2 regions of the Verrucosispora sp. CNZ293 genome follow, and region 2 is predicted to be linked to the other one. Evidence: predicted binding sites of a transcription regulator. Region 2 holds the regulator's gene; the other holds the start of a gene.

Region 1 (3,405 bases), 2.5 Mb from region 2:
CTGGCAGAACGGACGCTGGGTGGTCAACCACTGGGGCGACGGGCAGCAGACCGTCGAGGAGTGCCAGGAGACCCGCAACGGCACCGATGGCGCGACCGCCGGGGCCTTCGCGGTGGCCTGCCCGGACGTGGTCAGCCGGCTCCCGCAGGTGCCCGACCGGGCCCGCGCCGAGGTGGACCGCAACCTGAACGCACTGCAGACCCAGATCACCGAGGCGGACACGCGGCTCGCCGCTGAGGGCAACCGCGGCCAGGGGTTCATCCGCAACGCCATCCTCAACCCGCTGGCCAGCAAGCGTCGGGCGACCCTCGACCGGATCACGATCGCCATCGACCGGTTCGGCCCCCGGCCGCGCGGTCTCGCCAACCTCGCCACCTGCCAGGTGCAGCCGGTCGAGAACAACAACGGCGGCGGCAACGACGGCGACGGTGACAACGGCGGCGACGACGGCAACAACAACGGCGGCGGCAACGACAACGGCGGTAACAACGGCGGCAACAACAACAACGGCCTCGACGTGCTGGCGAACAACTGCGACAACAGCCAGCTCCAGCGGCACGACGGTTTCCAGAACGGCAACCGTTGCATCAGCACCGCCTTCGGTGAGGTCGGCGCCGCAGCCAACAACCCGTCGCTGTTGATCACCGACTTCCCGCAGCAGATCAACCGCAACGAGGGCTTCTCGATCCGGGTCAGCACCCGCAACCTCGTCCGGGACCGGTTCCTGCCGGCCGGCCAGGGTGGCTACTACCTGGAAAGCTCGCTGCTCAACGGGGAGGGCCTGACCCGTGGCCACTTCCACACCGCCTGCCGGATGCTGAACAACACGAACGAGGCGCCCGCGCCTGAGCCGGTGCCGGCCTTCTTCGTCGCCACCGAGGACGGCGGCGGCGGTTCCCAGCCGGACGAGGTGACCATCCAGGTTCCGGGTCTGCCGGACTCCGGTACCGCACAGTGCGCGGTCTGGGCCGGCGACGGTTCGCACCGCATCCCGATGTCGGAGCGGGCCAACCAGACCCCCGCCTTCGACGCGGTGCGTATTGAGGTCAACTGACGCCGAGGGCTGAGGCCGTAGGCTGATGCCGAACACGCGGGGCCGCCCGGAATTCCGGGCGGCCCCGTAGCATGTCGGAAAGTCGATGTAACCGTGCCGTGACGGCGGCCCTAACCGCGCCGGAGTGACATTCCCGCTGCTCAGCGGTTCTTGTACGCCTCGACCACCTCAACCGGGATCCGACCCCGCTCGGAAATCTTGTAGCCGTTCCGGACGGCCCATTCGCGGACCGCGCGGTTCTGCTCACGGTTCATTCCGGGAGTGCCCGAACCGGTGCTGCGACGCGGGTTACGGCCAGTGTCGACGGCGCCACGCCCGAGGCGTCGGCCGGCATTGATAAACGGATCCAACGCCTTGCGGAGGACACCCGCGTTCTCGTCGGAAACGTCGATGGTGTACGCGACGCCATCCAGGCTGAACTCGACCGTGCGGTCGGCCTTTCCGCCGTCGAGGTCGTCAGTCAGCACCGTGATTACTTGTTTGGCCATCGTCGATTACTCCCTGTGTCTGACGGGGTGTGCTCAAAGTTTGACTGATCGTCCGCCAATTGCGCAACAAAAGCGCGCCATGCGGCGGTTCGCGTTTTGCGTGGCATCGAAATCCCGATTTTGGATCTGCTGGGCATGGGTGTGGTCGAGCGGCGCGGGGGTGGAACGTCGCCCCGGTGTCGGTGCGCGGTGTGCTGGGTCACACCGAGGAACATCTGGAGTCCACCGCGACTTGAGCCAGACACGCTCAACTCAATGCGATAGCAGGTGTTCGATGTCAACTCTTCCGGTACTTCCACTGACCGACGCCGTACTGCTGCCCGGCATGGTCATCCCGGTGACCCTCGACCCGACCACCCAGGCCGCGGTCGACGCGGCCCGCGCCACAGGTGACCGTACGCTGCTCGCCGTGCCCCGCCTCGACGGCGAGTACGGCTCCGTCGGCGTGATCGCCACCATCGAGAAGGTGGGGCGGCTACCCAGCGGCGAGCCCGCCGCCGTGATCCGTGGTCTCGCCCGGGCCCGCATCGGCTCCGGGGTGCCCGGGCCTGGCGCGGCGCTCTGGGTCGAGGCGACCGAGATCGACGAGCCCGCCCCGGCCGGCAAGGCACGGGAACTGGCCCGCGAGTACCGCGCCCTGGTGACCTCGGTGCTTCAGCAACGCGGCGCGTGGCAGGTCATCGACGCGGTGGAGCGGATGACCGACCTCTCCGAACTGGCCGACTCGGCCGGCTACGCGCCCTGGCTGACCCTGGCGCAGAAGACCGAACTGCTCGCCGCGCCGGACGTCACCGCCCGGCTGGAACTGCTCGTCGGCTGGGTCAAGGACCACCTCGCCGAGCAGGAGGTCACCGAACAGATCAACTCCGACGTCCGCGAGGGGCTGGAGAAGTCGCAGCGGGAGTTCCTGCTGCGTCAGCAACTGGCCGCGATCCGAAAGGAACTCGGCGAGGACGCCCCGGACGGATCGGCCGACTACCGGGCCCGCGTCGAGGCCGCAGACCTGCCCGAGAAGGTGCGCGAGGCGGCGCTGCGCGAGGTCGGCAAGCTGGAGCGGGCCAGCGACGCCTCGCCGGAGGCGGGTTGGATCCGTACCTGGCTCGACACGGTGCTGGAGATGCCGTGGAGCACGCGTACCGAGGACAACACGGACCTGGCCGCGGCGCGGGCCGTGCTCGACGCCGACCACGCCGGCCTGGCCGACGTCAAGGACCGCATCCTGGAGTACCTGGCGGTGCGCAACAGGCGGGCCGAACGTGACCTCGGCGTGATCGGCGGTCGCGGCTCCGGTGCCGTGCTGGCCCTCGCGGGTCCGCCCGGCGTCGGCAAGACCAGCCTCGGCGAGTCGGTCGCGCACGCGCTCGGCCGCAGGTTCGTCCGGGTGTCGCTCGGCGGAATTCGTGACGAGGCCGAGATCCGGGGACACCGGCGCACCTACGTGGGCGCGCTGCCCGGCCGCATCGTCCGGGCGCTGCGTGAGGCGGGCTCGATGAACCCGGTGGTGCTGCTCGACGAGGTCGACAAGGTCTCCGTGGGGTACGCCGGTGACCCGGCCGCAGCCCTGCTGGAGGTGCTCGACCCGGCCCAGAACCACACCTTCCGGGACCACTATCTGGAGGTCGACCTCGACCTGTCCGATGTGCTGTTCCTGGCCACCGCAAACGTGGTGGAGGCCATCCCCGGCCCGCTGCTGGACCGGATGGAACTGGTCACCCTGGACGGGTACACCGAGGACGAGAAGGTGGCTATCGCCCGCGACCACCTGCTGCCGCGCCAGCGGGAGCGGGCCGGGCTGACCGCCGACGAGGTCGACGTGGACGCCGAGGCGCTGGCCCGCGTCGCCGGGGAGTACACCCGGGAGGC
Region 2 (3,405 bases):
CGGGGCCCGCCAGCCCGGCCAGCCGGGCGGCGTCCCGTTCGACGTCTCCGATCTGTTCGGCGGCGCGCAGCCAGGTGGCGGCCGGTTCGCCGGTGGCAACATCTCCGACCTGTTCAGCTCGATCTTCTCGGGTGGCGGAGGGGCCGGCGGCGCGCCTGGTCCGGCCCGGGGACGCGATGTCGAGACAGAGGTGGCGCTCGACTTCGACGACGCGGTACGCGGCGTGACCCTGCCGCTGACGCTGCGGGCGCCGGGTGTCTGCGACACCTGCCACGGCAACGGTGCCAAGCCCGGGACGGTGCCCCGCACCTGCCCGGTCTGCCACGGCGCCGGGGTCACCAACCGGAACCAGGGGGCGTTCAGCTTCTCCGAGCCCTGCCGCAACTGCCAGGGCGTGGGCACGGTGGTCGACGAGAAGTGCCCGGAGTGCCAGGGCACCGGCGGGGTCACCAAGACCCGTACGCTCAACGTCCGCTTCCCCGCCGGGGTGGCCGACGGCCAGCGGATCCGGCTGGCCGGCCGAGGCGAGCCGGGCGAGCGCGGCGGTCCGGCGGGTGATCTGTTCGTGCACGTGAAGGTCCGGCCGGACGAGGTCTTCGGGCGTACCGGCGACGACCTCACCCTGACCGTCCCGATCACGTTCGCGGAAGCCGTCCTCGGCACCGATCTGCGGGTACCGACCCTGGACGGCGCGGTGACCCTGCGGGTGCCGCCGGGTACGCCGAGCGGTCGCATCCTGCGGGCCCGGGGAAAGGGCGTCAGCCGCCGGGACGGGCAGAGCGGCGACCTGCTGGTCACCCTCGACGTGGTGGTGCCGGCGCGGGTCTCGGACGAGGCACGGGCCGCTCTGGAGACGTTCGCCGAGCAGACCTCGCCGGCGGCCCGGGAACATCTCGACGCGCGGGTGCGTCGATTCGGTTGATCGGTGAAGCGGTGCGGAGGTGAGCGGGATGGACGGGTTCGTCGGCTCGGATGACCCGGCATACGAGGCCAAGGTGCTGATGATCTCGGTTGCGGCGCGGATGGCGGGCATGCATCCGCAGACGCTGCGCCAGTACGACCGGCTCGGCCTGGTGCAGGCCGGTCGGGCGGCCGGCGGCGGGCGGCGGTACAGCGTCCGGGACGTGGTGCTGCTGCGCGAGGTGCAGCGGCTCAGCCAGGACGACGGCGTGAACCTCGCCGGGATCAAGCGGATCATCGGGCTGGAGCGACTGCTGGAGCAGGCGCAGCAGCGGGTCGCCCAGTTGGAGGCGGAACTCGACGCCGCGTACCGCCGGATGGCCGAGCTGGAGTCGCTGGCCCGCTTTCCCGGCCGTGATCTCGTCCCCACCAGCCAGACCTCGACCGCCCTGGTGGTCTGGCGTCCCCGGCGTAGCCCCGGGCGCTGACGCGCCGCGGTGACCTGTGGGTGTGGCCCCGAGAGCTGGGGCCACACCCCTTCCTGCTTCCGGCGTCTGGCCGGTTCGCATTTTCGGCAAACCCGAGCGGTGGACGGGTTGTCTCGATTAGCCTTCAGGAATCAGGTCTAAACCATCTCAATCCGGACTCCGATCTGGCGGGGGGAGCCATGACGGAATCGGCGAGGAAGGTGGCGGAGGAGACGGAGCACCGCCTCGACGACCTGGCTGAGAACGTCCGGCACCGGTTCGACCGGCTCACCAAGGGACGGTTCTCGGACCAGATCAGGGCCGGCCGGCTCAGCGGCCGGGGTGATCAGGTCGCCACGGACAGCCCACGGGTCGGTCGTGGTGCCGGCCAGGTACGCAGCGAGCAGCACCGTCGCGAGCGGGGCGGGTCGCGCTGACGAGCCGCCGACGTGCGGGCCGGGAGCCACGGGGGGTCCCGGCCCGTTCGGCCGTTCAGAGCCGGCGGTTCTCCCGGACCAGGCCGCCCTCACACCATTCCCGGTACACGAACAGCTCCGGCCGGGTCAGCAGTACCCGACTGTTGTGCGCCCAGGTGCGCATCATCTCGTCACCGTTGCGCTCGGCCTGGTCGACGAGCTTGCGGAAGCGACGCTTCGGGTGGGCCCGGAAGTTCGTCCGGATTCCGTCGGCGGCGTAGATGTAGAGGCAGTGCAGCGCGAACCGACGAGCCGGACAGCGGGTGTCCATGGCGAGCTCGAACAGCGTCATCACCAGCCGGTCACCGGAGACCAGCAGGTCCCAGTCGGGCGGCATCGACGTCAACGGGACTGAATCGGGGTGATAAGCCCACGCTCGCAACTCCGCCGGGGTCGGGTCGACGGGGTTGGCGAAGCCGTGGAACGCTGACTCCTGCACGCTCACCGGCCAACCTTCCGCTCTCGCCCGCGGGGGCCGTACGCCCACCGCGAACCCTGGCTGCTGGGGCGACACGTTAACGCGGTACTGGTGAGTACCGGTAGACCCTGCGGGAAGCAATTCGGCATCTCTTGGTCGGCGAGGGTCCTCCGGCCGGCCGAATCGGCAGGTCCGACGCTCACGCCCGGTTCGACGCGGCGGCAATCCGGGCCCGCTGGGCCGCCGCCCGCGTCCGTAGCCACCCCTTGAACCAGGCGAGGTCGGGCAGCCGGGCGAGCATCGACCCGGTGACGACCGTGATCAGGACGTACGTCGCGGCGAGCGCCGCCAGTTTCGGCGAGACACTGCCGGAGGCTACCGCGATCCCGGCGATGACTATGGAGAACTCGCCCCGGGGTACCAGCGCCAGGCCGGCACGCCAGCGACCCGGTTCGGCGATGCCGACCCGCCGGGCGGCCAGATAGCCGGTAAGCGTCTTGGTCGCCATGGTGGCCACCGCGAGCAGCAGCGCGGGCAGCAGTACCGGCGGAATGTGCCCCGGGTCGGTGGCGAGCCCGAAGAAGACGAAGAACACGGCGGCGAAGAGGTCGCGCACGGGAGTCAGCAACTCGGTGGCGTGGTGGGCGACCGGCCCGGAGAGCGCGATGCCGACCAGGAACGCGCCCACCGCCGCCGACACCTGCAACTTCGCGGCCAACCCGGCGACCAGCAGGGTGAGTCCGAGCACGCCGAGCAGCAGTGCCTCGGGATTGTCGGCCGCCATCGTCCGGGAGACGAGGTTGCCGAAGCGGAGCGCGACGACAAGCACCACGACCACCGTGAGCACCGCTACCCCGAGGGCCGCGCCACCCTTGACCACCCCGACCCCGGCGAGCAGTGCGGTCACCACCGGCAGGTAGAAGGCCATGGCCAGGTCCTCGACCACCAGCACGGAGAGGATCACCGGAGTCTCCCGGTTGCCGAGCCGGCCGAGGTCGGACAGCACCTTGGCGATCACACCGGAGGAGGAGACCCAGGTGATGCCGGCGAGCACCACGGCGGCTGTCCAGCCCCAGCCGAGCAGCAGCGCGAACGCGGCGCCGGGCAGCGCGTTCAGCACCGCGTCGAGCAGGCCGGCAGGTGC

Evidence for each region. Region 2 encodes HspR, which represses chaperone genes until heat shock. Its sites were predicted from a motif close to TTGAGTNNNNNNNACTCAA; they were not measured.
Region 1: a site for HspR is predicted at 1,775-1,793, ahead of lon (endopeptidase La). Genes of this name have one in related genera too.

What each region holds. Positions count from the first base shown of each region.
Region 1 covers NZ_PEFR01000001.1:2,113,733-2,117,137, reverse strand. Annotated here, with positions in the region: gene CLT74_RS09685 (hypothetical protein) at 1-1,054, shown strand, start outside; gene CLT74_RS09680 (histone-like nucleoid-structuring protein Lsr2) at 1,195-1,542, opposite strand; gene lon (endopeptidase La) at 1,817-3,405, shown strand, end outside.
Region 2 covers NZ_PEFR01000001.1:4,631,962-4,635,366, reverse strand. Annotated here, with positions in the region: gene dnaJ (molecular chaperone DnaJ) at 1-922, shown strand, start outside; gene CLT74_RS21175 (heat shock protein transcriptional repressor HspR) at 951-1,388, shown strand; gene CLT74_RS21170 (hypothetical protein) at 1,568-1,804, shown strand; gene CLT74_RS21165 (hypothetical protein) at 1,860-2,288, opposite strand; gene CLT74_RS21160 (cation:proton antiporter) at 2,461-3,405, opposite strand, start outside.